Regions from separate parts of the Paraburkholderia kururiensis genome, predicted to be linked through region 3. Evidence: predicted binding sites of a transcription regulator. Region 3 holds the regulator's gene; each other region holds the start of a gene.
The links. Region 3 encodes LexA, which represses DNA repair genes until DNA is damaged. Its sites were predicted from a motif close to ACTGTATNNNNATACAGT; they were not measured.

Region 1: the regulator LexA is predicted to act here: its motif matches at 5,387-5,404, upstream of U0042_RS14150 (ATP-dependent helicase).
Region 2: the regulator LexA is predicted to act here: its motif matches at 2,765-2,782, upstream of recA (recombinase RecA).
Region 4: the regulator LexA is predicted to act here: its motif matches at 1,471-1,488, upstream of U0042_RS14320 (PA0069 family radical SAM protein).

What each region holds. Positions count from the first base shown of each region.
Region 1 is NZ_CP139965.1:3,181,093-3,188,710, forward strand. Features, by position in the region: gene U0042_RS14130 (AraC family transcriptional regulator) at 1-813, shown strand, start outside; gene U0042_RS14135 (AzlC family ABC transporter permease) at 963-1,643, shown strand; gene U0042_RS14140 (AzlD domain-containing protein) at 1,640-1,960, shown strand; gene U0042_RS14145 (DUF4088 family protein) at 2,312-3,079, shown strand; gene U0042_RS14150 (ATP-dependent helicase) at 3,141-5,255, opposite strand; gene U0042_RS14155 (RNA-binding S4 domain-containing protein) at 5,532-5,753, shown strand; gene U0042_RS14160 (MATE family efflux transporter) at 5,879-7,288, shown strand.
Region 2 is NZ_CP139965.1:4,801,012-4,808,629, reverse strand. Features, by position in the region: gene sucC (ADP-forming succinate--CoA ligase subunit beta) at 1-64, opposite strand, end outside; gene U0042_RS21620 (DUF2889 domain-containing protein) at 61-810, opposite strand; gene recX (recombination regulator RecX) at 948-1,574, opposite strand; gene recA (recombinase RecA) at 1,585-2,664, opposite strand; gene U0042_RS21605 (response regulator transcription factor) at 2,927-3,820, shown strand; gene U0042_RS21600 (sensor histidine kinase N-terminal domain-containing protein) at 3,827-5,410, shown strand; gene U0042_RS21595 (MFS transporter) at 5,696-7,354, shown strand; tRNA gene U0042_RS21590 (tRNA-Met) at 7,572-7,618, shown strand, end outside.
Region 3 is NZ_CP139965.1:2,576,763-2,584,380, forward strand. Features, by position in the region: gene U0042_RS11540 (sulfate ABC transporter substrate-binding protein) at 80-1,156, opposite strand; gene lexA (transcriptional repressor LexA) at 1,461-2,111, shown strand; gene U0042_RS11550 (hypothetical protein) at 2,139-2,480, shown strand; gene U0042_RS11555 (DUF2939 domain-containing protein) at 2,477-3,169, shown strand; gene U0042_RS11560 (universal stress protein) at 3,213-3,683, opposite strand; gene nodI (nodulation factor ABC transporter ATP-binding protein NodI) at 3,982-4,893, shown strand; gene U0042_RS11570 (ABC transporter permease) at 4,921-5,748, shown strand; gene U0042_RS11575 (hypothetical protein) at 5,856-6,278, opposite strand; gene U0042_RS11580 (permease) at 6,428-7,486, opposite strand; gene mnmH (tRNA 2-selenouridine(34) synthase MnmH) at 7,612-7,618, opposite strand, start outside.
Region 4 is NZ_CP139965.1:3,219,791-3,227,408, forward strand. Features, by position in the region: gene U0042_RS14315 (NINE protein) at 1-211, shown strand, start outside; gene U0042_RS14320 (PA0069 family radical SAM protein) at 260-1,399, opposite strand; gene U0042_RS14325 (Lrp/AsnC ligand binding domain-containing protein) at 1,541-2,029, opposite strand; gene U0042_RS14330 (D-amino acid dehydrogenase) at 2,171-3,457, shown strand; gene U0042_RS14335 (acyl-CoA dehydrogenase) at 3,603-5,393, opposite strand; gene U0042_RS14340 (electron transfer flavoprotein subunit alpha/FixB family protein) at 5,492-6,427, opposite strand; gene U0042_RS14345 (electron transfer flavoprotein subunit beta/FixA family protein) at 6,442-7,191, opposite strand; partial or broken gene U0042_RS14350 (MetQ/NlpA family ABC transporter substrate-binding protein) at 7,448-7,618, opposite strand, start outside.

The DNA of each region.
Region 1 (7,618 bases), 600 kb from region 3:
TTGCCCGGTGCGGACCTGCTCACCGCCGAATATCACGATCACGAGTTCACGCCGCACTGGCACGACGCCTACACGATTCCCGTGATCGAGGAAGGCGCGGAGCGCTATCGCTACCGCGCCACGCACTACGTGGCCGAAGCGGGCAGCGTGCCGGTGATCAATCCCGGCGAGGTGCATACGGGTTCGCGCGCCGTGGACGAAGGCTGGCGCTACCGCGTCATGTACGTGCCGATCGAGTACATGCACCACCTCGCGCACGACATCGCGAGCTGCACTCAGCCGCTGCCCTGGTTCGACGCCGACGTGATCCGCGACCCGGACCTGGCGCGTCGTCTCTCACGCGCGCATCAATTGCTCGAAGCCGGCGCCGCCGGATTACCGGCCACGGCGGGAACACCGCAAGCGGACCCGCTTGCCGCCGAATCGGCATTGCTCGACGCGCTCTCCACGCTGCTCGTTCGCTACGGTCGCACGCAACCCGAACGCGTGTTCCGCCCGGCAGGCGATCCGCGTGTGGCAACGATGAAAGAGCGTCTCGCCAGCAATCTCGCCACGCCGCTTCTGCTCGCCGACCTGGCGGCGGCGGTCAGCCTCTCGCCGTTTCACGCGGCCCGTCTTTTCGCCGAGGCCACGGGGTTGCCGCCGCACGCCTGGCGCAACCAGATCCGCCTGCAACGTTCGCTTGCGCCCCTGCGTGCGGGCCGGCCCGTGGCCGAAGTCGCGGCGGCGAGCGGCTTCGTCGATCAAAGCCATTTCACACGCCATTTCCGCCGCATGTTCGGCGTGCCGCCGGGGCGCTGGCAGGCGGCATAAGCGCCGCGGGCGAACAATCGTCCTCACCCCGCAAGAACGTACAAGCCATCTTCTCGCGCCCTCCGTTAAGCTCGCGGCAAAAGGAGGAGAGAGTGACCCGTTCCATTCGTTTCAAAGACTTCACGGCGGGCGCGCGCGACACGATTCCGATGATGGTGGGCGCCGCTCCGTTCGGCGTCATCTTCGGTACGCTCGTCACGTCGGGACCGCTTCACGTGTGGCAAGGACAGCTAATGTCCCTCGCGGTATTCGCCGGCTCGGCGCAGTTCATCGCGCTCGGCCTGATTGCGGGCAGCGCGAGCTTCCCGGTCGTGCTCGGCACCACGTTCGTGGTGAATCTGCGGCATCTGCTGTACAGCGCGACGCTCGCGCCCTATGTGGCGCATCTGCCGCTGCGCTGGCGGCTCGTGCTCGCCGGCCTGCTCACCGACGAGGTGTTCGCCGTGGCCTGGGCCCACTATCGTCGGCAGCCGCAAGGGCGGTTCGACGCCATCGGCCCCTGGTACTTCTTCGGCTCCGGGCTCGCCATGTACGTGAACTGGCAGTTGTGGACGGCGGCCGGGCTGCTGTTCGGCGCGGCGTTCCCGGGTCTGCAGTCGCTCGGGCTCGACTTCGCGATGGTCGCGACCTTCATCGCCATCGTCGTGCCACAGCTCGTCGCCGTCCGCTACTTCGCGGCGGCCATCACCGCCGGCACGCTGGCGCTGCTCTGGCAGGCCTGGCCCTACAAGCTCGGGCTGCTGGGCGCCGTGCTCGCGGGCGTCGCGGTGGGCGTCGCGCTGTCGCTGCCGGGCGCCTCGCGCGGACGCGCCGTGGAGGCAAACCGATGAACTACGCGCTCCTCATCCTCGGCATGGCGCTCATCACCTGGGCGATCCGCGCGGCCGTCTTCGTACTGGGCGACCGCGTCGTCTTTCCGCCGCTCGTGCGCACGGCGCTCGGCTTCGTGCCCGTCACCGTGCTCACAGCGCTCATCGTTCCCATGGCGATCGCGCCGCACGGCAGTCCGGAACTGACGTGGCGCAATCCGCAGCTCGTCGGGGCGCTCGCGGCCGTTGCGGCGAGTGCGCTGACGCGCCGGCCGCTGCTCACTATCGCCGTCGGTCTCGCCGTGTTCTTTGTCTGGCAGGGCATCGTGCTGCGTTAGCGCCACCGGGCATTTCCCTCCGACGCAAGCCCCCGGCGCCACGCCCGGGGCCCGGCGTTTCCTGCGCTGCGTCATGGCTTGCTCAAGTTTCGTCCTCGCGGGCCGTTAAACAGATCGAAGTCCGCCGATCGAAGTCCGCTTTTTCGCGCCGGCTCCGGCCGTGGTGCCCGCAGGCCTTGCGGCGCGAATGCACCCGGATCGCGCCTGAATCGCACGCGGCGCGTCGTCCGTTCACAGAGCCGTCATGAACGCGAAGACGCCAGCAACCCGCGCGAAGGACGCACCGCCGGCACACAGCAGATACGCCACGGCGCCACCGACAGGGGCGGACCGGGAAAACGGGATAACCACATGGGCCAGATCACCCTTACGCTGAAGGAAGAAACCCTTGCGTCGCTACGCAAGGATTTCGACGCGTTCCTGCGCGTGTCGCTCAAGCTCGACCCGCAGTTCGCGACGCCTTCGTTCGAGGACTTCCTGCGCGCGAAGCTGCTCGACAACATGGTGCCGCTCACCGAGCACGCGGTGCAGCGCATGCTCCAGGGCGGGCAGTACGCGTGGGCCAAGCGCACCCTCGACAAGGAATTTCCGGACGTCGTCGCCATCCTGATGCGCCAGGCCGCCGAGTACGGCTTTGGTTTCGCCGCCCGCTCCGAATGGACGCCCGACGAACTCGCCCGGCACTGCCGCGACTGGGCCACGGCGATCGTCAACGAAGCCCAGGCCGCGCCGAACCTGATCGATCCGCTCTCGGCGCAGATCAAATCGGCCGTGCAGGACATCCAGACGCTCGAAGAAGTGATGCAGACGCCGGCGTGGCGGCTCGCGGAATCGCTGCGCCAGCGCATCTACGAGGCGAAGATCGCCTGCGAAACGAGCGTGGGCAGCGCATCGCGCGAAAAGCTGGGCGAGTTGCGCGGGCTGCTGCGCCTCGGCATTTCGCACGGCTCGTTCCAGAAGCAGGAAGCGCAGCAGATCATGGAGTACCTGCGCCTGCTCAAGCCCGAGATCTTCGTCGAAGAACCCTACGACGTGTTCGCCCGTCTCGCCGCGTGGCTGCGCAACGTCTTCACACCGCCCGTACGCAACCAGCAACAACAGCAGCGTCAATCGCGCTGAGGGCGGTTCGCCTACCGCTTCGGCTTCAGCTTCAGTGCGATATTCCGCGCGGTAGCCTCGCTCAGTCCCACATCTTCCTGAGCTTCGCCGCAATCTCCACCTTGGCGTGAGCCGCCGCAGCCAGCCCCGCCGCCGTCGGCGCGGCAACGACCGGCGCGGGCGGCCACGCGCGCGCCTCGAACAGCGGCAGCAGCGGCGCCGGAATGAAGCGCGTGCGCGAGGCCCAGACGTGCCGGTCGCCCGATTGCGTCTGGTTGTGCACGTAGAACCGCTGCGGCACCACGATGTGCAGGTCTTCCTTCGCGCGCGTCATCGCCACGTAGAGCAGGCGGCGCTCCTCGTCGATCTCTTCGTCGCTGCCCGTGCCGAGGTCGGACGGAATGCAGCCGTCCACGCCGTTGAGCACGAACACGTTGCGCCACTCCTGGCCCTTCGCCGAATGGATCGTGGAAAGAATCAGGTAGTCCTCGTCGAGCAGCGGCACGCCGGACTCGCCGCTCGTGGCATCGGGCGGATCGAGCGTGAGTTCCGTGAGAAAGCGTTCGCGCGACGGGTACGTGCCCGCGATGCTCTCCATCTGCAGCACGTCCGCGTGGCGCATGGCGGCGTCTTCGTGATTGCGTTCCAGATGCGGTTCGTACCAGCGGCGGATCAGCTCGAACTCGGCGGGCCACGCGCTCGCGCGCGAGCAGACCGTCGACATCATCGCGACGAACGCGGCCCAGTCTTGCGCGGCCCGCGGCGGCGGCGCGAACGCCGCGAGAGCCTCGGCCGTATGCCAGGTGCCCTGGCAGGCCGCGACCTGGTCGAGCAGCCGCGCCGCCGTGGCCGGTCCGACGCCGGGCAGCAACTGCACCACGCGAAAGCCGGCCACGCGGTCGAGCGGATTTTCCGCCCAGCGCAGCACGGCAAGCACGTCTTTCACATGCACCGAGTCGAGAAAACGCAGGCCGCCGAACTTGACGAACGGAATGTTGCGACGTGCCAGTTCGACCTCGAGCGCCGCGCTGTGGTGCGCCGCGCGAAACAGCACGGCCTGCGACTTCAGTTTCATGCCCGCCTCGCGCGCCTCCAGCACCTGCTCGACGACATAGCGTGCCTGCGTGGCTTCGTCGCCCACAGTGACGAGCCGCGGACGCTGCGCGCTTGCGCGCTCGGTCCAGAGCTGCTTCGCGAAGCGCTCTTTGGCGAGCCCGATCACCGCATTCGACGCCTCGAGAATGGGCGCCGTGGAGCGATAGTTGCGCTCGAGCATGACCTGCCGCGCGGGCGGATCGAACTGCGCGGGGAAGTCGAGGATGTTGCGCACCGTGGCGCCGCGAAACGAATAGATGGCCTGGGCGTCGTCGCCCACTACGGTGAGGCCGCGCCCGTCGGGCTTGAGCGCGAGCAGGATCGACGCCTGCAGGCGGTTCGTGTCCTGATACTCGTCCACGAGCACGTGATCGAAGCGCGCGGAGAGTTCCGCGGCGAGCGCGGGCTCGGCGGCCATGTGCGACCAGTAGAGCAGCAGGTCGTCGTAGTCGAGAACGTTCTGCGCCTGCTTCGCCTCGACGTAGCGGGCAAAGAGTGCGCGCAGGTCCGCCTCCCATTCGCAGCACCACGGAAACGCGCGGGCGAGCACGTCGGCGAGAGACGCGCCGGTATTCACGACGCGCGAATAGATCGAGAGACAGGTGGACTTCGACGGGAACCGCCGTTCCTTCGCCGAAAACCCGAGTTCGTGACGCACGAGGTTGACGAGGTCCGCGGAGTCTTCGCGGTCGCTGATCGTGAAGCCCGGCGCGAGGCCGATGCGCTCGGCGTACTCGCGCAGAAGCCGCGCGCCCACGCCGTGAAACGTGCCGGCCCACATGAGCCCGTGCGCGAGTGCCGCTGCTGCGCCCGGCACGCCGGCGGCGATGCGCGTGACGCGGCGGGTCATTTCGTCGGCGGCGCGGCGCGAGAAGGTGAGCAGCAGAATGCGATGCGGGTCCGCGCCGTTCACGACGAGATGCGCCACGCGATGCGCAAGCGTATTGGTCTTGCCGGAGCCCGCGCCGGCGATCACCACGAGCGGCGCGGGCGCGCCAGGCTCGCCGACGCCGTGCTCGACGGCCGCACGCTGGGCGTCGTTGAGCTTCGCGAGCCAGGCGGAGACTTTCGACGCGACTTCCGGCGCAACGGCCGACGCCATTCCGGCCGCCGGGCTTGCGCCGCCAAGGGCAGCAACGTCCTCGACGAGGGCAGACGAATCGCGAACAGAAGCGGAAACCGGGGGGGAAACGGAAGGCACGGCGTAAGCAGAACGGGACGATGGCGACGCACACTGTATATCCATACACCCTCGCGAGACAAGCGCGCCGAACCCTCGCCCGCCCGCGCACCCGCGAACTGCGCGCAATCCGTTCGACGCGGCGGCGCCCGCGGGCTTATGATGCGAGCCCTTGAATCCGATCTCCTCGCGTGCGCCATGCCCAATCTCGATTTCCCGCTCACCGGCGACTACGTCGAACTCCACAACCTGCTGAAGATCACCGGCCTCGCCGACAGCGGCGGCGCGGCCAAGCAGCTCGTGGCGGCAGGTGAAGTGAAGGTGGACGGCCAGGTGGAGCTGCGCAAGACGTGCAAGATCCGCGCGGGGCAGGTCGTGCTGTTCGGCGACACGCGCATCGCCGTGCGCGAAGCCGATTGAAAGAAACTGCACCAGAAACGGGCCTTTTCATCGACAGCCGGCCGTTCCCGCAATAAGCTGTTCGTCCCGAAAGAAATCAGAAGAAACGCGGCGCGCCGACACGCTCGCGCCGTCTTTCCCTTCCCATGACCCAGCAATCGAGCTTCTCGCGCGCGGGCACGAGGCCGCCCACGCTTTCCCGTCACGCCGCCGACACCGCCCGCCTCGCCGCCCCGCTCGCCATCGCGCAGCTCGCCCAGATGGCGATGAGCGTGACCGACACGGTGCTGCTCGGCTCCCTCGGCGCCGATGCGCTCGCCGCCGGCGGCCTCGGCGCCGCGCTGTACTTCGTCGTCGTGACCCTGCTGCAAGGCGTGCTCACCTCCGTGAGCGTGACCGTGGCCAACGCGCGCGGCGCGCGCAACGAGCATCACGTGCCGCATATCTACTGGACCGGCTTCGTGCTGTCGCTCCTGCTCACCGTACCGGCGTTCGTGCTGCTCTCGTTCGCCACGCCGATCCTGCTTGCGTTCGGCGAACCGCCGCTGCTCGCGCGCAACGTGGGCGAGTACTGCGCCGTGTTGCGCTGGGCCGCACCGGCGAGCCTCGCGGGCATCGGGCTGCTGCGCTCGTTTCTGCCGGCCATCGGCGCGGCGCGGCGGCTGCTCGGTGTCTCGATTGCGAGCGTCTTCGTCAATGCGTTTCTCAACTACGGACTCATCCACGGCGCGTACGGACTGCCCCGGCTCGGCTTTCTCGGCTCGGCTGCGGCCACCACGCTCACCGTCTGGCTCTCCGCGCTCGTGCTCGCGGCGCTGCTCCATTTGCGGCCGCGCTACCGGCACTTCGTCGCCGCACGGCGTCCCACCGTGCCGCTGATGGGCGAGCTGTTCGGCATCGGCTGGCCGGTGGCGATCACGTACGGGGTCGAATCGACGCTCTTTCTCGCAACCGGGCTCATGGCGGGCGTGCTCGGCGAAGCACAGCTCGCGGCGCACCAGATCGCGCTCAACGTGGCGTCCGTGTCGTTCATGGTGCCGCTCGCGATCGGCCAGGCGGCCAATGTGCGCGTCGGCTTCTGGGAAGGCGCGGGGCAGCCGCTCGCTGCGCGCCATGCGGGCTTCGTCGCGCTCGCGCTCGGCGTCGCGTTCATGTCGCTCTCGGGGCTCGTGCTGATCGTCGCGCCGCACTGGATCGTCGGGCTCTACCTCAAGCTCGACGACCCAGCCAACGCGAGCACGGTCACACTCGCCGCGTCGCTGCTCGGCGTGGCGGCGATCTTCCAGATCGTCGACGGCATGCAGACGGTCGCCTCGGGCTGCCTGCGCGGCCTCAAGGACACGCGCATACCCATGATCGCGGCGGCGTTCGGCTACTGGGGCATCGGCTTTCCGACCGGCTACACGCTCGCGTTTCACTTCGGCCTCGGCGCACGCGGGTTGTGGTGGGGACTCGCCGCGGGGCTCGCGAGCGTGGCCGTCCTGATGACGCTGCGCTTTCACCGCCTGAGCCTTCAGCGAAAGCCCGGCTCGGTGCAAGACGGCCGTTCGTCGTGATGTCAAAGCGGCGGGCGAACGAAGCATCGCAGCACGACGGCGATAAGCAACGCACGGATGGTTGGTTGGTGGCGCCCGAGACGCGCGCTACGATGAAGCCGTTTTCCGTGACACTCCTCTGACAGGGTTGGGCCCGCGCGATGCGCGGGCTTTTTTTCGCGCACGCCCCCCCGCCTCACGCCCCACGCTATGCCGGCAGCCCAGCCTGCCTTAACAATTGCCCGTAGAATGTTCTTCACAACAGGGTACCGGCCCCGTCAGGCCGGTGCCGACAACACCACCGTGGAGAACGAGGCGTGCTGCCGTACATCGACCGGTCCGTCGCAGCCC
Region 2 (7,618 bases), 2.2 Mb from region 3:
CGCGCGGTACCGCGACTCCGAATTTCCGCAGGATTTCCTTACCCTGGTACTCGTGAATCTTCATGCGTGATTCCCTTCAGTCTGAGAGTTGGATTGAACTTCGTTTCCGCTTTTCTTGTTCAGGCACGACGCGCCGCCGGCGCTGCCGCCACGGTCCGTCTGCCCGCCGGTTTCAATGGAGTCCGCCGCACGGACGGTGTCGCGCGGCGCATGCCCATACCAGCGCGGATAGAACTGTCGAACCGCCTCGCCGTCGAACCGTAGCGCGTGACAACGTCCGAGCTGAAAAGGCGGGTTGTTTTCGGTGCGCCCGCCATTGCCTGCGTTGCGAGCGGACTCGCGACTGCTGCTTCCCTGCTCCGGTGCGCTGTCACCGGTATGCCAGACGTCGCCGGCGAACGCCTGAATGGCGGCGGTGGGCAGCACGGCGCATAGCTCGGTGAGGTGCGTGCAGCCAGCCGTGCCGGCCAACAACTGGGCGGCATCGCGACGAAAGTTACGGAGGAGATTGAGCCCGATGAGGGCGCGGTAGGCGGGATTGGCGGCCTCGCATTGACCGGGATAGGGCACCCAGTCGGACGACGCGATGGCGTCGACGACATTGAGCTCCCGATCGATCGTGATGCGAAGCCAGAGTTCATGAATTGGCAGACCGTTGCGACGGACACCCGACGCAAGGGCCACATCGCGCGGCTTCTGGTCGGTCAGGCATGCCTCGATATCCCATAAACCGTCTTCGCGCTCGTAGGCTTCTGCCCGAATCGTGCGCGTATGGCGCAAATTGCGGGCGGCAGGCGGGGGAAGCGGCATGCGGAAAGGCGAGGCTGTGTTGGGAAACCCCACGATTTTAGCATAGCGGGTATTTCCCACTTGGGGAAACCCCGTGGAGGTATCGCACCGCATTTGGGACGCCGGCCTATGCGCGATCGGGAATTCGAGCGGCCGGTTCAAGCCTCGGGCCAGTCGTCTTCGATACCCTTCAGGATTTTCGCGATGGTGGCGTGAGAGAAGCCGCGTGCTACCAGAAAGCGCGCCTGACGTGCGCGCTCGGCGGGTGTTTCGGGAAGCTGGCCGTACTTTCTGCGCCATACGGACTGCGCGCGCGCCAGTTCGGTTTCGCGAAGTTGGGCGCTCACCTGTTCGATAAGCGTGTCGCCCACCGCGTGCCGTTTCAGTTCGCCGACAATGCGGCCTGCGCCAAGCCGCGATGCCCGCCGATGAACGAGACTCTCGGCGAAGCGTGAATCCGAAAGCCAGCCTTCCCGCTCGAGCGATGCCAGCAGGGCGTCCAGTTCGCCGACATCGTCGACGAACGGCATCAGCTTGCGGGAAAGCTCTGAACGGCTGTACTCGCGGCGAGAAAGGTAGGCCAGCGCGCGGGCCTTCGGCGAACGGCCGGGACGTTGCTGGTCGCCAGCGGATGGGTTTGAACCCGTGGATGCACGTCGCGCGCGTTCCGAGGAACGACTGAACGTCGGCGCTTCGGCAGCGTCGTCGTCACCTGGATGCGCAGGGTCCGGGTCCTGCGGATCAAGCCGCGCAGGCGGCACTGGCGCGGACGGACCCTTGCGCATCACGTGATGATCACTCCTCTTCGCCTGCGACTTCGACGTCGTCCGACTGGACCGCATCAGCCGGCATCGCAGTCACGCCGAGGGATTCGCGAATACGGTTTTCGATCTCCCGGGCGATGTCCGGATTCTCGCGCAAGAATTCACGCGCGTTGTCCTTGCCCTGGCCAATGCGTTCGCCGTTATAGCTGTACCACGCACCCGCCTTGTCGACGATCTTGGCCTGCACGCCGAGATCAATGATCTCGCCCTGGCGCGAAATGCCTTCGCCGTACAGGATGTCGAACACCGCTTCGCGGAACGGCGGCGACACCTTGTTCTTGACGACCTTCACGCGCGTTTCGTTGCCGATCACCTCGTCGTTCTTCTTGATCGAACCGATACGGCGAATGTCCAGACGCACCGACGAATAGAACTTCAGTGCATTGCCGCCCGTGGTGGTTTCCGGGTTGCCGAACATCACGCCGATCTTCATGCGAATCTGGTTAATGAAGATCACGAGGCAGTTCGTCCGCTTGATCGTGCCGGTGAGCTTGCGCAGGGCCTGTGACATCAGACGCGCCTGCAGACCAGGCAGCGAGTCGCCCATTTCGCCTTCGATTTCGGCCTTCGGCACGAGCGCCGCGACCGAGTCGATCACGATCATGTCGATCGAGCCCGAGCGCACCAGCGCGTCCGCAATTTCCAGTGCCTGTTCGCCGGTATCGGGCTGCGAGATCAGCAGTTCCGGCACGTTGACGCCCAGCTTGCTTGCGTACTGAACGTCGAGCGCGTGTTCTGCGTCGATGAACGCCGCCGTGCCGCCCAGCTTCTGCATTTCGGCGATCACCTGGAGCGTGAGCGTGGTTTTACCCGACGACTCAGGACCGTAGATTTCGACCACGCGACCGCGCGGCAGGCCGCCAACGCCGAGAGCGATGTCGAGGCCCAGCGAGCCGGTAGACACCACCTGGATATTTTCCACTACCTCGCCGTCGCCGAGCCGCATGATCGACCCTTTGCCGAACTGCTTTTCGATCTGCGCGAGCGCAGCAGCGAGCGCCTTGCTCTTTTCAGCAGTCAGTCCAGCCGAGCCTTTCTTGCTTTCTTCCATGAATCGTCCTTTGCTATGATGAACGGCGTCTGAGGCAGATGTGCAAGTCGCTGCACGACACGTTGGTACGCGCAGCCGCGATTGCACATGAATCGCAGACACTGTATAAAAAAACAGTGGTTTTAGCAAGCCCCGGCAAACCGGATTCCCGAGTTCGAGCTTCGTACCGGAGCCGATACTTGCCGCCGCCACAACACTTTTGGAGACCGCGCTGAGCGCCGCGCGACAACACGGCGCCGGCCCATGCAACGCTGGGCGCATCATGCGAATTCTCATTGCCGAAGACGACAGCATACTCGCGGACGGTCTGGTCCGATCACTCCGCCAATCGGGCTATGCCGTCGACCACGTCAAGAACGGCGTGGAAGCGGATACTGCCCTGTCGATGCAGACTTTCGACCTCCTGATACTCGATCTCGGCCTGCCGCGCATGCCCGGGCTCGAGGTGCTGCGCCGCCTGCGCGCGCGCAATTCGAACCTGCCGGTGCTGATCCTCACGGCTGCGGACAGCGTAGATGAACGCGTCAAGGGGCTCGACCTCGGCGCCGACGACTACATGGCCAAGCCCTTCGCGCTCAACGAACTCGAAGCCCGCGTGCGCGCGCTCACGCGCCGCGGCGCCGGCGGCGGCCCTACGGTGGTGCGGCACGGCGCGCTATCGTTCGACCAGGTCGGGCGTATCGCGTGTATCAACGACCAGGTGCTCGACTTGTCCGCGCGCGAGCTCGGCGTACTCGAAGTGCTGCTGCAGCGGATTGGCCGGCTGGTGTCGAAGGAACAGCTCGTCGATCATCTGTGCGAGTGGGGCGAGGAAGTCAGCAACAACGCAATCGAGGTGTACGTGCACCGACTGCGCAAGAAGCTGGAACCGGGCGGCGTGCGCATCGCCACGGTGCGCGGACTCGGCTACTGCCTGGAAAAAGCGGCGCAGGCGCCTGTGCCGGCATCGGCCGCGACGTCGGGCGCAGCTTCGCCCGCGTCGCTCGGCGCGCCGGCCGCCAACGATCCATCGGCATCGTCGAAGTCGGTAAAAGGGCCGGCCGTGAGCGTCGAGGCGGCCGCGGAGGCATCGGGGACAAACGGGCTCGGCGCGTCCGCTACCTCGCCCTCCGCTGCCGTCGCGCCGGCAATGCCGGCCACCCATCCGTACAAGTAAGACAGCATGACCGCGCCTCTCGATGTCCGGCGCGCCACCGGTTCGCCCCCGCCATCGCCGCCCGCCGCTCCCGTACCACTAGACGACGAAACCCGCGACGCGCGCTACGAGAACCCCTTCGCGCCGCCCGACGAAACCGAGAGCGCCGCCCAGGCGCGCCCACGTTCGCTGTTCGGCGAGATTCTCGACTGGATGCTGGCGCCGCTCCTTCTTCTGTGGCCCATGAGCATTGCGGTCACCTACCTCGTGGCGAAATCGATCGCCAACGGGCCGTTCGACCGCGCGCTCGAAACCGATGCCTACGTGCTCGCGCGGCAGATCCATCCCGTGAACGGCGTGGCCGAACTGACGCTGCCCGAGTCCACGCGGGACTTCCTGCGCGCAGACAACATCGACAGCGTGTTCTTCCAGGTGCTCGGCACGCGCGGCGAGCTGGTGGCGGGCGACCGCGACATGCCCCTGCCGCACGAGGACGACCGCCCGCAACCCGGCATCGTCGAGTTTCGCGACGACATGCTGCGCGGCAACGATATCCGCGTGGCCTACACGACCGTCGAGTTTCCTCAGACGCCCGGCGCGCAGCCGGTACTCCTGCAGGTTGCCGAAACGCTGGACAAGCGCCGTCAACTGGCCAACGACATCATCAAGGGCGTGATCCTGCCGCAGTTCGTGATCCTGCCGCTCGCCATCGTGCTCGTCTGGTTCGGCCTCTCGCGCGGCCTCGCGCCGCTGCATGCGCTGCAGACGAATATCCGCGCGCGTCGTCCGGACGACCTCTCGCCGCTCGAAGCGCGTCGCGCGCCGCCGGAAATCGAGCCGCTCGTCACGTCGTTCAACGACCTGCTCACGCGGCTCGAGCAAAACATGGAGTTGCAAAAGCGCTTCATCGCCGACGCCGCGCATCAGATGAAGACGCCGCTTGCCGGCCTGCGCACCCAGGCCGAACTCGCGTTGCGTCAGGAAGCGCCCGCCGAAGTTCATCGTTCGCTCCAGCAGATCGCGACGAGTTCCGAGCACGCGGCACGGCTCGTCACCCAGCTGCTGGCGCTCGCCCGCGCCGAGAACCGCCTGTCCGGGCAAATTTTCAGCGCGGTGGACGTGGGCGAAGTGGCGCGCCACGCCGTGCGCGACTGGGTGCAGGCGGCTCTCGTGAAACAGATGGACCTCGGCTACGAAGGGCCGGACAGCGCCGACCCGAAGATCGAGGTGGAAGGCCATCCCGTGATGCTGCGCGAAATGCTGTCGAACCTCATCGACAACGCAATGCGCTATACGCCCCCCGGCGGCCGCATCACCGTGCGGGTGCGCCCGGATGCGGCGGCGGGCGTCGTGCATCTGGAAGTCGAGGACACGGGGCTCGGCATTCCGCCCGCCGAACGCGAACGCGTAACGGAGCGCTTTTACCGGATTCTCGGCCGCGAGGGCGACGGCAGCGGGCTTGGCCTCGCCATCGTCAAGGAAATCGCCACGATGCACGGCGGCACGCTGGCAATGGAAGATAACGTCTACCAGGAAACGCCCCGCATGGCGGGCACGCTCGTGCGCGTTACGCTGCGTATGCGGGGAGCGGCACAGACGAACGGCCTCTAAGGGTCGGACAAGGGACCGTAAGGAGCGTTTTTCAGGTACGAGGACTTTCCCTTACGAGCGGTTTTCGTACGCAGAAACAGCGCCACGAAATCGATGATGTACGGGACATTTGGCCGCGCATTTCCGCAATTCAGCGAATAAAGACGCGACTTCACTCCACACAAACCCGCTTCGAAAGACCCCGTTACGCGTCAGTAGCCAGTAAGTTTCCGTTCCAATAATCAAACGCAGGTGCGCCTGTCCGGGCGCGCCTCACGAATATCAATATCAGAACGGAGACGACTTATGGCAACCATAGGCGGGCAGCTATCGCACGCACCCATGACAGGCGCCGAAAAGCGGGTGATTTTCGCCTCGTCGCTGGGCACGGTTTTCGAGTGGTACGACTTTTACCTCGCCGGATCGCTGGCGGCTTTCATCAGCAAGAGCTTCTTTTCCGGCGTCAATCCCACCGCCGGCTTCATCTTCACCCTGCTGGGCTTTGCCGCGGGCTTCGCCGTTCGACCGTTCGGCGCCATCGTCTTCGGACGCCTGGGTGACCTGGTCGGCCGCAAATATACGTTCCTCGTCACCATCGTGATCATGGGTCTGTCGACGTTCGTGGTCGGCTTCCTGCCCGGTTACGCGTCCATAGGCATTGCGTCGCCCGTTATTTTCATCGCGATGCGGCTTGCGCAGGGGCTCGCACTCGGCGGTGAGTATGGCGGTGCGGCGACGTACGTGGCCGAACATGCGCCGGCCGGCCGACGCGGCTTCTACACCGCGTGGATCCAGACCACCGCGACGCTGGGCCTCTTCCTGTCGCTGCTCGTGATTCTCGGCGTGCGCACGTTCGTGGGCGAAGAGCAGTTCGGTGCGTGGGCCTGGCGCATTCCGTTCATTGCGTCAATCGTCCTGCTGGCCATTTCCGTTTGGATCCGGCTGCAACTCAACGAATCGCCCGTGTTCGCGCGCATCAAGGCAGAGGGCAAGACGTCGAAGGCTCCGCTGACCGAGGCGTTCGGCCAGTGGAAGAACCTCAAGATCGTGATCCTCGCGCTGATCGGCCTGACCGCCGGCCAGGCCGTGGTGTGGTACACCGGCCAGTTCTACGCACTCTTCTTCCTCACGCAGACGCTGAAGGTGGATGGCGCGAGCGCCAACATCCTGATCGCGATCGCGCTCCTGATCGGCACGCCATTCTTCCTGTTCTTCGGCTCGCTCTCGGACCGCATCGGCCGCAAGCCGATCATCATGGCCGGTTGCCTGATTGCGGCACTTACGTATTTCCCGCTCTTCAAGGCGCTCACGCACTACGCCAACCCGGCGCTCGACGCCGCCACGCAGAAGTCGCCGATCGTCGTGGTCGCGAACCCGGACGAATGCTCGTTCCAGTTCAACCCGGTGGGAACGGCGAAGTTCACCTCATCATGCGATATCGCGAAGGGTGCGCTGTCGAAGGCCGGTCTGAACTACACCAACGTGGCTGCGCCGGCGGGAACGGTAGCGCAAATCAAGGTGGGCGATACGGTGGTCGAGGCGTATGACGGCAAGGCAACCGACGCGAAGGCGAAGGGCGCTGCGTTCGACAAATCGCTCGGCTCGACGCTGAAAGCCGCCGGCTATCCGCCGAAGGCCGACCCGTCGCAGATCAACTGGCCCATGTCGGTCGTGATCCTGACGATTCTCGTCATCTACGTGACGATGGTGTACGGCCCGATCGCCGCGATGCTGGTAGAGATGTTCCCGACGCGGATCCGCTATACGTCCATGTCGCTGCCGTATCACATCGGCAACGGCTGGTTCGGCGGCTTCCTGCCCGCCACAGCCTTCGCGATCGTGGCGGCCAAGGGCGATATCTATTCGGGGCTGTGGTATCCGGTCGTGATCGCGCTCGCGACGTTCGTGATCGGCATACTGTTCGTGAAGGAGACCAAAGACTCGGACATCTACGCCCAGGATTGAGGGCGCAGCGAACGGGGGTTCGACTGTGAAGCGCCCATACGGACGAAGATGAGGATAGGGTTCCCGAAGCCTCGTCCTCTTCGGAGGGCTCTTAGTTCGGAGGCCCTCGCGTTCTGCCGCTGGCGCAGATGTTCGGCGTCAAAACACTGAAAGGCGAAGGAGATGCCGGCAGGGGGTTGACAGCCACAGCCGGCATCTTCATAATTCGCCTTCTTTCGGCGAATTAGCTCAGTCGGTTAGAGCGACGGAATCATAATCCGCAGG
Region 3 (7,618 bases):
GCTCTTTCGATGCCGTATCGGCGTTCTGCCGTGCTGCTCCCGCCGTGTTGCTTCCGCTTTGCTGCTTGATAAGCCGCCGTTACTGCGGCTGGTAGATCGAATCGAATACGCCGCCATCGGCGAAGTGCGTCTTCTGTGCGTTCGTCCAGCCGCCGAAGGTGTCGTCCACGGTATAGAGCTTCAGCTTCGGAAACTTCTGCGTGAGTTCGGCGGGCACCTTCGTCGAACGCGGGCGATAGAAGTTGCGCGCTGCAATCTCCTGGCCCTCTTCGCTATAGAGGAAGTTCAGGTAGGCCTCCGCGACCTTGCGCGTGCCGTGCCGGTCCACGACCTTGTCCACTACCGCCACGGGCGGCTCGGCCAGGATACTCACCGAGGGCACCACGATCTCGAACTTCTCGGGGCCGAACTCCTTGAGCGACAGGAACGCTTCGTTTTCCCAGGCGATCAGCACGTCCCCGATGCCACGCTGCACGAAGCTCGTCGTCGCGCCGCGGGCGCCGGAATCGAGCACGCCGGCGTTGCGGTAGAGCTTCGCGATGAAGTCCTTCGCCTTCTGCTCGTTGCCACCCGGCTGGTGCAGCGCGTAGGCCCACGCCGCGAGGTAGTTCCAGCGCGCGCCGCCCGAGGTCTTCGGATTCGGCGTGACGATCGACACGCCCGGTTTTACGAGATCGTCCCAATCCTTGATGTGCTTCGGATTGCCCTTGCGCACGAGGAACACGATGGTCGACGTGTACGGCGAGGCGTTGTCGGGCAGGCGCTTCTGCCAGCCTTTGTCGATGAGCCCCTTGTTCGCGATGGCGTCGATGTCGTACGCGAGCGCGAGGGTCACCACGTCGGCCTGAAGCCCGTCGATCACGGAACGCGCCTGTGCGCCCGACCCGCCGTGCGACTGCTTGAAGGTCACCGTCTCCCCGGTCTTCGCCTTCCACTCCTTCGCGAACGCCTGGTTGACGTCCTGGTACAGTTCGCGCGTGGGGTCGTAGGAAACGTTGAGGAGCGTGGTGTCGGCGTGCGCCGTCGTGACGCCCCCCGGCGCGCCCAGCACCGCGGCAAGGCCGAGACCGAATGCGGCGATCCAGTGTTTTGCCTTGCGCGTGGCAGCCGGTGCGGAGGCGCGTGTCCTGCCGAACCCCGTCGTGTGGTCTTGCATCGGTTTTCTCCTTTTGTGTCGCGTAGCGGTGGCGCCGTGCCGCAAAGCGGGTTTGGCGGACGCTCCGGGTAATGCGAGCCAGTCTAATGAGACCCCTTCATGATTAAAAATAATCCTTCTTCATTTTTTAATACGGAAAAGTGGTAACGACGGCGGGATGGGGCGCTGCGGCGTGTTTTCGGCTGTCATCGCAGCGCAATGCGGCGTTGTGGCACAGGCTCGTGCCGCGAACTTCAAGTAACGCTTGAAAAGTGCCGGACACTGTATAAAAATACAGTCACCTGTCTATCCATACAGTGGCGCCATGACCAAACTCACCGCACGACAGCAGCAGGTTTTCGATCTGATTCGCCGGGCCATCGAGCGCACGGGGTTTCCGCCCACGCGCGCCGAGATCGCCGCGGAACTGGGGTTCAGTTCGGCCAACTCGGCGGAGGAGCACCTGCGGGCGCTGGCGCGCAAAGGGGTCATCGAACTGGCGGCGGGCGCATCGCGCGGCATCCGGCTGCTGCCGGGCATCGACGACATGCCGCATCAGTTCACGTTGCCGCACTCCAGCCTCATGCAGCTTTCGTTGCCGCTCATCGGACGCGTGGCCGCGGGTAGCCCGATCCTCGCGCAGGAACATATTTCGCAGCACTACGCCTGCGACCCCGCGCTCTTTTCGAGCAAGCCGGACTATCTGTTGAAAGTGCGCGGTCTTTCCATGCGCGACGCGGGCATCTTCGACGGCGACTTGCTCGCCGTGCAAAAGCGCACCGAGGCGAAAGACGGCCAGATCATCGTGGCGCGGCTGGGTGACGACGTCACGGTGAAGCGCCTGAAGCGCCGGCCGAACGGCATCGAGCTGATCGCCGAAAACCCGGACTACGAGAACATCTTTGTGGAAGCCGGCAGTGCGGATTTCGCACTGGAAGGCATTGCGGTGGGCCTCATCCGCCCGACCGAATTCTGAACGTCTGAACGCCGCCTGGAGAGATTCATGGAACGTCTTGCCCGCCTGCTGCCCTTCCGCCAGTTCGGCCGCCTTCGTCATCTGCGCACGCTGGTGCCCTGCATCCCGGTCGCGTCCGCCGTAGACACTGTGTCGGCCCCCCGGACAGCACCGCTCTTCGGCAATGAAACCCAATCGCTGCCCGCCCTGCCGTCGGCACAACCGGCGTTCGCCCGCGTCTCGCTCAACGCCGGCGTGCACAGCGAGCCGGCTCGCCGTGCCCCGGTGCGCGTCTATCACGGGCCGTCGCGCCTCATCATGGTGGGCACGTTCGAGGCGGTGTGCCGCATGATCGACCATTGCATCGCCGAACAGGGCGCGGGCGCGTGAACGGGCCGGGACAGCACGCTACGCGGCGGCTCGCTATCGCGGCCGTCGTGCTGCTTGTGGTAGCGGTGCTGGGTTACGCCTACGCGTCGCCTTACATCGTGCTCGATCGGCTCAAGCGTGCGGCGGACGCGCGCGACGCCGAAACGGTCAACGCCTATGTCGACTATCCGGCCCTGCGCGTGAGCCTCAAACAACAGGTGACCGAGTTGCTGATGCGGCGCATCGACGCGCAAAAGCACGGCAATCCGTTCGCCGTGATCGGCGCGATGATCGGTGCCGCGCTGATTGGTCCGCTGGTGGATGCGTACGCGACGCCCGACGGTGTCGCGGCGATTCTCAATGGCATGCCGCCGCGCGGGCAACCCGGCGAACGGCCTCCCCCTGTGGGCCCGTCCGGAGGAACGACGGGCGGTGAGGCTGAAGGCACCGCATCAACTGCGCCGTCTGCATCCTCCGCCCCCTCTGGGCCCCCGACCACCCAGACGCCCACCGCGCCCGCCACTCCGCAGACGCCACCCGAGGCGCAGACGGCCCCGCCTCAGCCACCCCAGACCACGGCTGGATACCGCGGCCTCAACGAGTTCGTCGTGACCTATCAGCATGGCGTTGGCGATACGCGGTATGCCGCCATCCTGCGCCGCGACGGCCTCTTCTCATGGAAGCTGTCTGCCGTGGACCTCAACGGATAAGCCCTCCGGCTCGCGCGGTCGGTCGTCCGCGAACTGCGCGTGACTAGGCCGCTGCGGCCTCCTCCTTCTGCTCGGCCGAAGACGAACACGCGACCAGGATGCTGCACGACACGCGATCCAGCAGTTGGGTGTTGCCTGCGCCCATCCACCATCGCGAGAGACCCGTGCGGCACCGGTGCCCCACGACGACGAGGTCGGCTTGCAATTCATTGGCCAGATTCGCGATTTCGTCGATGGGGTGTCCAAACGCGAAATGGCCCTGTGCCTTCACACCGTGCTCGGTCAGCCAGTCCACTCCCTCCTGGAGAATCTGCCGCGCGGTCTCTTCGAAGCGACCGCAAGCGACGTCGGTCAACAGGCCCGCGCTCTGTGCAATGCTGGAACGCATGTCCACCACAGAAAGCAGATGGGTTTCCGCTTTCAGGTCCAGTGCCAGTTCGGCGCCGCAGCGCAGCGCCTTGCGGCCTTCGCGCGAGCCGTCGTAGCACAGCAGGATTTTCTTGTAGCTCGCCATGAGGTTTCTCCGATCCGCCTTCCCTGCGGTTTGAATGTGCTTTCATCATGGTGCGCCGCAATTCCGCTTGCAAGGCCTGGAAAACGCCAGGTGTGCGCTGGCCCCCTGTGGCACGCCCGTAACCGTTTTCAGCACCATGCCGCAGCGCGCAAATGCTTGCCGCGACAGAGATCCCGCGCCCAACGCAAATGCAGCGATGCACTAGAATAGGCCGCCTTGCCTCCCTCCTCTCCGCATTCGGGTCACGCCGTGCATCGCGTGACCGGTGTGGTTTCCTGGTACACGAACACGAGTTTCCATGTCCGCCGCCATCGAATTCGAACAGGTAGAAAAACGCTACGGCGAGAAGAAGGTAGTCGACGGCCTGTCGTTCCATGTCCGTCCCGGCGAGTGCTTCGGGCTACTCGGCCCCAATGGCGCAGGCAAGACCACCACGTTGAAGATGCTGCTCGGCATCTCCTCGCCCGACGCCGGCACGATCCGCCTGTGCGGAGAACCCGTGCCTTCGCGCGCACGCTTTGCCCGCGCACGGGTGGGCGTCGTACCGCAGTTCGACAACCTCGATCCCGATTTCACCGTGCGTGAGAATCTGCTCGTGTTCGGCCGCTATTTCGGTCAGTCGGCGGCGCATACGCGTGCGCTCGTGCCTGCGCTGCTCGAATTCGCACGACTCGAGAGCAAGGCCGAAGCCCGCGTCAACGAACTCTCGGGCGGCATGCGCCGGCGGCTCACGCTCGCACGGGCGCTCGTCAACGACCCCGACGTGCTCATCATGGACGAGCCCACCACGGGCCTCGATCCGCAGGCGCGTCATCTGATCTGGGAGCGGCTACGCTCGTTGCTCGCACGCGGCAAGACGATTCTGCTCACCACGCACTTCATGGAAGAAGCCGAGCGACTCTGCGACCGGCTGTGTGTGATCGAGGAAGGCCGCAAGATCGCCGAGGGCGCACCCAACGATCTGATCCAGTCCGAGATCGGCTGCGACGTGATCGAGATTTACGGACCCGACCCAGCGGCCCTGCGCGACGAACTCGCGCCGCTCGCCACGCGCACGGAGATCAGCGGCGAGACGCTCTTTTGCTACGTGACCGATCCGCAGGCCACGCTCGATCGGATCAAGCACCGGCCGCAGTTGCGCTATCTGCACCGGCCGGCCAATCTCGAAGACGTGTTCCTGCGCCTCACGGGGCGCGAGATGCAGGACTGAACGAACACGAAAAACCGACGGCACGACATGGACGCACGCACCTACGATACCCCCGGCCGGCCCGCTCCCATGCGCGAACGCATTGCGGCGCTGCCCTCCAACGCCACGAACTGGATCGCCGTCTGGCGACGTAACTACCTCGTCTGGCAGAAGCTCGCGCTGGCCTCGATGTTCGGCAATCTGGCCGATCCGATGATCTATCTGTTCGGGCTAGGGTTCGGGCTCGGGCTGATGGTCGGGCACGTGGACGGCGTCTCGTACATCGCATTTCTCGCGGCCGGCACGGTGGGGTCGAGCGTGATGATGTCGGCGAGCTTCGAGTCGATGTACTCGAGCTTCTCGCGCATGCACGTGCAGCGCACGTGGGAAGCGATCATGCACACGCCGCTCACGCTCGGCGACGTGGTGCTCGGCGAGATCGTGTGGGCGGCAAGCAAGGCCCTGCTCTCGGGCACGGCCATCATGATCGTGGCCGCGGCGCTCGGCTACGCGAGCTTTCCGTCGATGCTGCTGGCGCTGCCGGTCATTGCCCTCGCGGGCCTCGCGTTTGCGAGCCTCGCGATGATCGTGACGGCGCTTGCGCCCTCGTACGACTTCTTCATGTTCTATCAGACGCTGGTGCTCACGCCGATGCTGCTGCTCTCCGGCGTGTTCTTCCCCATCACGCAGTTGCCCGCCGCGGCGCAGCAGGTGACGCTGCTGCTGCCGCTCGCGCATGCGGTCGCGCTGGTACGCCCCGCCATGCTGGGCCGGCCGATAGAGAATGCAGCGCTGCACGTGGGCGTGCTCGCGGCTTACGTGGTGGTGACGTTCGCGATATCGGCGGTGCTGTTCCGCCGGCGCATGATGCGCTAGACGATGCGATGGGCGTGACCGCGTGCGGATGATGTCATCGGTCAAGAGCCATCGATTAAAGCAGAGACGCCGCTACCATAGCGGCGTCTCTCTTTTCAGCAAGACACTCAGTCCTCGTCGTCGCTCCAGGGAATCTCGACGTCGGTAATGAACGCGACCGTCGCGAACGGGCCGCCGTCCTGCCGCCCCATCTTCCCATCCGCGCGATGCCATTCCACGCGGAACACGGTGGCCGCCGTATCGGCAAGCAGACGCACCGCGCGCAGTTCCTCAGGATCCGTTTCCTCGACGGGACCGTCGAGCGAGACCAGCAGTTGCTGCGGCCACAGGCCGTTCGCGGGATCGTAAATGCGGTCGCCGTCCGGCACCGACGTGTGCGCTTCCACGCCGATCGTCGCCGACGCCTCCACGATCATCTTGCCGAGCGCGCGCAGCACCGCCGTCGCGCGTGCGGAATTGGCCTGGCGGATTGCCAGATCGCCGCGCGTGAGCGCCTGTTCGAGTTTCGGATTCGTTTTCTGTTGCGCCATTCTGAGCCCCCGGTTCCTTTGCTTCTGCCACGCGCCCTCACGGCGCGCGGCGGGTGGCGCGCATGCGGTCAGTCATGTGCGCCGCATACCCCACCGTTGTTGCATGCTACACCGCTTCACCGGCCCGGTGGCCGGCACCTCGGCTGCGGTTAGAAGCCGAGTCCCATGGCAATGAGACCGGCCGCGATGCCGAAGAGCACCACCGTCACCGCGACGATCGCCAGCACCCTGGGCCGGAACGAACGCGCCAGCATCGCGAGCGACGGCACGCTCACGGGCGGCAGCGTCATCAGGAGCGCGCCCGCCGGCCCCACGCCCATGCCGAGCGACAGCATGGCCTGGATGATCGGCACCTCGCCCGCCGTCGGAATCACGAACAGCATGCCGGCCACGGCGAAGGCGACAATCCAGACCAGCCCGTTGCCGATCTCCGGACCGATGTGCGGAAAGAGCCACGCGCGTGCGGCGCCGAGCAGCAGCACCAGCACGATGTATTCAGGTATGAGGCGCACGGCCATGCGGCCGAGAATGCGCATCCACCGCGCGAACATGCTGCCTTCGGCCTGCTGCATCACGACTTGCGCGAGTTGCTCGTCGGCTGCGCGCGATTCCTGGGGCGTCACGAGCCGGTTCAGGAACCAGCCCAGCCCGAATACGAGCGCCACGCCAAGCACGAGGCGCAGCGCCGTCCAGTGCCAGCCCAGCACGAAGCCCATGAAAACCAGCGTCGCCGGATTGAGCACCGAGTTGCCGAGCCAGAACGCGATGGCCCCGCCCGGCGACGCGTGACGCGCGCGCAGGCCCGCCACCACGGGCGCGGCACAGCAGGTGCACATCATGCCGGGGATGGCGAGCAAGCCGCCCGCCGCCACGCTGCCAAAGCCGTTGCGGCCCAGCACGCGCGCGACCCACTGCGCCGGCACGAGCGCCTGCACCGCGGAGCCGAGGAGCAGACCGAGCACCATGGCCTGCCAGATGGCCTTGCCGTAGGCCCAGGCATAGTCGAGCGCGGCCTGAAGCGTCGGCGCGGGCGGGCTCGCTGCCGTACCCATCAGGATCGACTTGCCGATGGAATGCGTCTCCGCGGCTGTGAAGGCGCGGTGGTAGTACGGAAACCACTTCACGTAGAAGAGGCCCGCGACGGCAATCAGCAGGAAGATCATCCATCCCGCTGCGGGCGGCGCGGACGTGTGGCGTGTGGTGTTCATGGGTATCGTCGTTGGATGTGTCAGTTTGAAAACTCGAGGCGCTTGCGCGCTGGAATGCTTGGGGCCGCTATCGCTTTGGGCCGCTATCGACCCCGCTATGGCGTGCTATGCGGTTTGGCCGCCCTTCATGGC
Region 4 (7,618 bases), 640 kb from region 3:
CGCCATCGTCTACGGACTGCGCCCCGACGAGAAGTGGGACGCCCAGTTCAACCCGCACGCCGGCCGCCACAGCCGCTCAGGTTGGGCGGTGATCTTCGTCGTCATCTTTTCGTTGCTGATCGGCGCCTTCCTGCTGATGACGGGGCTTGCGCTCTCGTTCCAGACCTATTTCGAGTCGCAGGTCGAAGCTGCGAAGTCGATCTCACAGTAAGCGGACCACCGACGAGCAGAGACGACAACACACGACCAGGCGGCAGCGCTAGAACAGGTCGAGTTGCGGGTCGTCGGCCGCGCGCCGCAACACGACCGGTTCGCGGCGGAATTGCGAGATGTCCAGAATGCCGCGCCGCCGCTCGTTGAGACCGAGCCGCCGCACGGCCTTCTCGAAGCGCTGCCGCAGCAGATCGGCCCACGGCCCCTCGCCCTTCATGCGGCGTCCGAACGAGGAATCGTAGTCTTTGCCGCCGCGCATGTCGCGCACACGGCTCATCACGCGATCGGCGCGGTCCGGAAAATGCGCCGCCAGCCAGTCCTTGAACAGCGGCGCGACCTCCCAGGGCAGCCGCAGCACGATGTAGCTCGCGCTCGTCGCGCCAGCCTCGGCACACGCTTCCAGGATGTGCTCCATATCGGGCTCGGTCACAAACGGGATCACCGGCGCGATGCTGACGCCCACCGGCACACCCGCCTGCGTGAGCGTACGAATGGTGCGCAGGCGCCTCGCAGGCGAGGCCGCGCGAGGCTCCAGCGTGCGCGCAATACCTGCATCGAGCGTGGTGATGGTGATCGCGGCCATCACCTGGCCACGGTCCGCCATGGGCGCCAGCAAGTCCAGATCGCGCTCGATCAACGAGGACTTCGTAATGGCGGCGAACGGATGGTGGCGGTCGTGCAGCACCTCGATCACGCGACGCGTGAGCCGCAGGTCGCGCTCCACCGGCTGCCAGGCGTCGGTGTTCACGCCGAGCGCGATCGGCTCGGGCACATAGGACTTCTTCGAAATCTCACGCGCAAGCAATTCCGGCGCGTTGACCTTCGCATAGATGCGGCTTTCGAAATCGAGCCCAGGCGACAGGCCGAGATACGCGTGCGTGGGCCGCGCGAAACAGTAGATGCAGCCGTGCTCGCACCCGCGATACGGATTCAGGGAAATGCTGAACGGAATGTCCGGCGACTGGTTTCGCGTCAGGATGCTCTTTGCGTGCTCCTCGAACACCTGGGTCCGCAGCAGAGGCGGCGCGTCGCCGTCCGCACAGTCGGGGTGCGTCCAGCCGTCGTCGAACGCCTCGCGCTGGTCGACTTCGTAGCGGCCCTGCAGGTTGGTTACAGCGCCCCGCCCCTTGTGCGGGACGGGCGGAGCTACCGGGTACTCGGAATATTCAGCATCGGAATCGTTCACGGCGGCACACGACAAACCCGGACAAACCGGAATAAACGAAAAGCGGCCGCGCCATACGAGGCGGCCGAAGTACTGTACAAATATACAGTACTTCGGCCGTTTGTCGAGCCGTCCTTCGTGTCGCTTCGCCGGGCCGGTCGATCAATCGCCCACAGCGATCGTCAGCGTTTCCTTGATCTCTTCCATTACCACATAACTCTTCGACTGAACCGCGCCGGGCAGCTGCAACAGGATGTCACCGAGCAGCTTGCGGTAGTCCGCCATCTCACCGATACGCGCCTTGATGAGGTAGTCGAAATCACCTGAGACGAGGTGGCACTCCAGCACCTCCGGAATCTTCTGCACCTCGCGGCGAAACTGCTCGAACATGTTGCCGCTTTTGTGGTCCAGCGTGATCTCCACGAACACGAGCAGCGCCGCGCCCAGCATCTCGGGATTCACGCGCGCGTAGTAGCCCGTGATGACGCCGTCGCGTTCCATGCGCTTCACCCGCTCCGTGCACGGCGTGACCGAGAGACCGATCTGCTCGGCGAGGTCTTTCATCGCCATCCGTCCGTCCTGCTGGAGCAGTTTCAGGATGCGATGGTCGATGCGATCGAGAGTCCGGACGGGTTGACGTTGCGTGCGCATGGTTTTTCTACTAAAAACTGAAAAAATACAATAACAAAACCTACATGAACCGCAATAGCATAGCCGCAAATACTGGATGCACGCCATATTTCAAGTTTTTCCGGCCTGCGCATCGGTTTCCCTTTTCTGGATGGAGCAGCTATGCGAATCGTCGTTCTGGGCAGTGGCGTCGTCGGCGTGACGAGCGCCTATTATCTGGCGCGCGCCGGTCACGAGGTCACGGTGATCGACCGCGAAAGCGGCCCCGCGCTCGACACGAGTTTCGCGAACGCAGGCCAGATCTCGCCGGGTTATGCCTCGCCCTGGGCCGCTCCCGGCGTGCCGCTCAAGGCCGTGAAGTGGATGTTCCAGAAGCATGCGCCGCTCGCCATCCGCCTCGACGGCACGCGCTTCCAGTTGCAATGGATGTGGCAGATGCTGCAGAACTGCACGGCCGGGCGCTACGCCGTCAACAAAGGCCGCATGGTTCGCCTTGCCGAATACAGCCGCGATTGCCTGCAGGCGCTGCGCGCCGAAACGGGCATCCAGTACGAAGGCCGCCAGGGCGGCACGCTTCAGGTGTTCCGCACGCAGCAGCAACTCGAGGGCGCCGCGAAGGACATCACCGTGCTGAAAGACGCGAACGTGCCCTACGAGTTGCTCACGCCTGAAGAGCTGTCGCGCGCCGAGCCGGCGCTCGCCGCCGTGTCGCACAAGCTCACGGGCGGCCTGCGCCTGCCGGGCGACGAAACCGGCGACTGCCAGCTGTTCACCACGCGTCTGGCCGCGCTTGCCGGGGAACTGGGCGTGCGCTTCCGCTACAACACGGCGATCGACGGCCTCGCCGTTGCCGGTGGACGCGTTGCCGGCGTGCAGTGCGGCAGCGAACTCGTGCGTGCCGACGCCTTCGTGGTCGCTCTCGGCTCGTACTCGACGAAGCTGCTCTCGGGCATCGTGAAAATTCCCGTGTATCCGCTCAAGGGTTACTCGATCACGGCACCGATCGTCGATGCCAACGCCGCGCCGGTTTCAACGGTGCTCGACGAAACGTACAAGATCGCCATCACGCGCTTCGACGACCGCATCCGCGTGGGCGGCATGGCCGAGATCGTCGGTTTCGACAAGCGCCTGCGCGATGCGCGCCGCGAGACGCTCGAAATGTGCGTGAACGACCTGTTCCCGGGCGGCGGCGACACCTCGAACGCCACCTTCTGGACCGGTCTGCGCCCCATGACGCCGGACGGCACGCCGGTGGTAGGCCGCACGCCCATGCCGAATCTGTTCCTCAACACGGGACACGGCACGCTGGGCTGGACGATGTCGTGCGGCTCGGGCCAATTGCTCGCCGACCTGATGTCGGGCAAGCAACCCGCCATTCGTGCCGACGATCTCTCGGTTCATCGCTACCTCGGCGAAACGAGCGGCACGGGACGCCCCGCATACGCCTGATCGGCCTCGCGCGAGCCTCGCGCGATAAGTACGCGCAAGCAAAAAAGAAGGCGCCTATGTCGGGCGCCTTCTGCTTTATGGATGGCGTTTCACCGGTAAGGCGCCCCGCTCATCGCAGGGCACCCGGTTCACCGGCTCGCGGGCATCAGAACTGATCTTCCGCAAGCGCGAACACGCCTTCGCCACCCTTCGCGGTGACGATCGACACCTCGAGCGCCCCCGCCTGAGGCAGCACGTGCTGCGCAAAGAACTGCGCCGTGGCGATCTTCGCCTCGTAGAACGCCGGGTCCTCGGCATGCTTGCCGGCTGCGATCAGCATGGCGCGCGCCATCTGCCAGCCGCCCAGCACGATGCCGGCGAGCTTCAGATACGGCACGCTTCCCGCGAACACCGCGTTCGGATCGCCCTTCGCGTTGCCCACGACGTACTCGACCACCGACTGCAACGCACGCTGACCTTGCGCCAGCTGCGTGCGCATGGCGTCGAACGCGGCGCCCTCATGCGCGCCAAGCGCCTCGACGGTCTGCCCGATCTCCGCGAGCAGGGCCTTCGCCACCGCGCCGCCGTCGCGCACCGTCTTGCGACCCACGAGGTCGTTCGCCTGGATCGCCGTCGTGCCCTCGTAGATGGTCAGGATGCGCGCGTCACGGTAGTACTGCGCCGCGCCCGTTTCCTCGATGAAGCCCATGCCGCCGTGCACCTGCACGCCGAGGCTCGTCACTTCGAGCGAAAGCTCCGTGCTCCAGCCCTTCACCACCGGCACGAGGAACTCGTAGATCGCGTGATGCCGCTCGCGCGTCGCCGCATCGGCGTGACGATGCGCGATGTCGCTGTGCGCGGCCGCCACGTAGGCAAGTGCGCGCGATGCTTCGGTGAGCGAACGCATCGTAGCTAGCATGCGGCGCACGTCGGGGTGGTGGATGATCGTCACCGCCTGCTTCGCCGATCCGTCCACGGGCCGGCTTTGCACGCGCTCCTTCGCGTAGGCGAGCGCCTTCTGGTAGGCGCGGTCCGAGACCGCCACGCCCTGCATGCCGACGGCGAAACGTGCAGCGTTCATCATGATGAACATGTACTCGAGGCCGCGATTCTCCTCGCCGACCAGCTGACCGATGGCGCCGTCGTGATCGCCGAACTGCAGCACCGCGGTGGGGCTCGCCTTGATGCCCAGCTTGTGTTCGATCGACACGCAATGCACGTCGTTGCGTGCACCGAGCGAACCGTCGTCGTTGACGAGGAACTTCGGCACGGTGAAGAGCGAAATGCCCTTCACGCCTTCCGGCGCGCCCGGCGTGCGCGCGAGCACGAGATGCACGATGTTGCTCGCCATGTCGTGCTCGCCCCACGTGATGAAGATCTTCGTGCCGAAGATGCGGTACGTCCCGTCGCCCTGCGGCTCGGCACGCGTGCGCACCAACGCGAGATCGGAGCCGGCCTGCGGTTCCGTGAGATTCATGGTGCCGGTCCACTCGCCCGAAATCAGCTTCGGCACGTAGCGCTGCTTCTGCTCCTCCGTGCCCGCGGTGAGCAGCGCTTCGATGGCGCCGTCGGTCAGCAGCGGGCACAGCGCGAATGACAGGTTCGCGGCATTGAGCATCTCGATGCACGCGGTGGCGATCAGCTTCGGCAAGCCTTGGCCGTCATAATCGGTGGGGTGCTGAACGCCTTGCCAGCCGCCTTCCGCGAACTGCCGGAAAGCTTCGGCGAAACCCGGCGTCGCCTTCACTTCGCCGTTGTGCCAGCTGCTGGGATTGCGATCGCCTTCCACGTTGAGCGGCGCGATGACGTCGCCGCACAGCTTCACGGCCTCTTCCAGCACGGCCTGCGCGGTTTCCGGCGTGGCGTCTTCGAAGCCGGGCAGGCTCGCGAGCTGTTCGATGCCGGCAAGTTCGTTCATCACGAACAGCATGTCTTTGACGGGGGCGATGTAGCTCATTGGGTCAGTCTCCTCTACTGCCTGATATCAATAAAAAAGGGGCGCCGAGTGCGCCCCTTCGTGTGCCGATAGCCTTCTGCGAGGCGCGGGTACCGCGCTTAGCCGAGTTCGCCGACGAGTTCGGGCACGAGCGCAAACAGATCGCCGACGAGGCCGTAATCGGCCACGCTGAAGATCGGTGCTTCGGGGTCCTTGTTGATCGCGACGATCACCTTCGAGTCCTTCATGCCGGCGAGATGCTGGATCGCACCGGAGATGCCCACCGCCACGTACAGTTGCGGCGCCACGATCTTGCCCGTCTGACCCACCTGGTAATCGTTGGGCACATAGCCCGCGTCCACGGCCGCGCGCGAGGCGCCCAGCGCGGCGCCCAACTTGTCGGCGAGCGGCTCCAGCACCTTCGTGTAGTTCTCGCCGCTGCCGAGGCCCCGGCCGCCCGACACGATGATGTTCGCGCTCGTCAGCTCGGGACGGTCAAGCTTCGTGACCTCGCGGCTCACGAACTGCGAGATGCCCGCGTCCGGCGCCGCCTCGATCTTCTCGATGGACGCGCTGCCGCCCTCAGCCGCCACGGCGTCGAAGCCCGTGGTGCGCACCGTGATGACCTTGATCGGGTCCGCCGACTGCACCGTGGCAATCGCGTTGCCCGCGTAGATCGGGCGCTCGAACGTGTCGGCACTGACCACGGCCGTGATGTCGCTGATCTGCGCCACGTCGAGCTTCGCCGCGATGCGCGGCGTCACGTTCTTGCCTGCGGCCGTGGCCGGCGCGAGGATGTGCGAGTAGTCCTTCGCGATATTCAGCACCGTCGCCTCGACGTTTTCCGCGAGGCCTGCTTCGAGTTGCGGCGCATCGGCAAGCAGCACTTTCGATACGCCCGCGATCTTCGCTGCCGCTTCGGCCGCGCCCCGCGCGTTGTGGCCCGCCACCAGCACGTGGACGTCGCCACCGATCTTCGCGGCGGCCGCCACGGTGTTCAGCGTCGCGCCCTTCACGGTCGCGTTGTCGTGTTCCGCAATTACCAGAATCGTCATTTGTCCTCGCTCCCTTACAGCACCTTCGCTTCGGTCTTCAGCTTCTCCACCAGCGTCTTCACGTCCGGCACCTTCACGCCGGCCGAGCGCTTCGGCGGCTCGGCGACCTTCAGCGTCTTCAGACGCGGCGTCACGTCTACGCCGAGGTCCTCGGGCTTGATGGTTTCGAGCGGCTTCTTCTTCGCCTTCATGATGTTGGGCAGCGTCACGTAGCGCGGCTCGTTCAGGCGCAGATCGGTGGTGACCACGGCGGGCAGCTTCAGCGAGAGCGTTTCGGCGCCGCCGTCCACTTCGCGCATCACGGTGGCCTTGCCGTCGGCGACGGTTACCTTCGAGGCGAACGTTGCCTGCGGCAGGTTGGCAAGCGCGGCGAGCATCTGGCCGGTCTGGTTGGAGTCGTCATCAATGGCCTGCTTGCCGAGAATGACCAGCTGCGGCTGTTCCTTGTCGACGAGCGCCTTGAGCAGCTTCGCCACGGCGAGCGGCTGCAGGTCTTCGTTCGATTCGATCAGGATGGCCCGGTCCGCGCCGATGGCGAGCGCCGTGCGCAGCGTTTCCTGCGCCTGCGCCACGCCAGCTGACACCGCGATCACCTCGGTCGCCACACCCGCTTCCTTCAGGCGCACCGCTTCCTCGACGGCGATTTCGTCGAACGGGTTCATCGACATCTTCACGTTTGCAATGTCGACGCCCGTGCCGTCCGTCTTCACGCGGACCTTCACGTTGTAGTCGACCACTCTCTTGACTGGCACCAGGATTTTCATGCACACGCTCCAAAGTTACGAATACGTCAACCTGCGGGACATTATAGCGACAGCCCCTTGCGGGCTGCGGCGCCGCAGGCCGTTTCGATCAACAATACCGCCCTTGGGCGGGGCTTCGGCAATAGCGAACGGTCGTGCGATTTTAGCCTTGGGAAGACCTGGACGCCAAGCCCATGGGCCGACCGACGCCTCTAATTTTTTTGCTGGCCGCGTCCCCGGCCCGGTGGTCTGTATCGCGACCGTCGCCTTGTGTCGCTTACCAGCCCGCCACGACCGCGCCGCCGAACTTCGTCTCGATGTACTGCTTCACCTCGGGCGAGTGGTACGCCGCCACGAGTTTCGCCACCCAGGGCTTGTTACGGTCGGCCTCGCGAATCGCGATGATGTTCACGTAAGGGCCATTCGGATCTTCGATGGCAATGGCGTC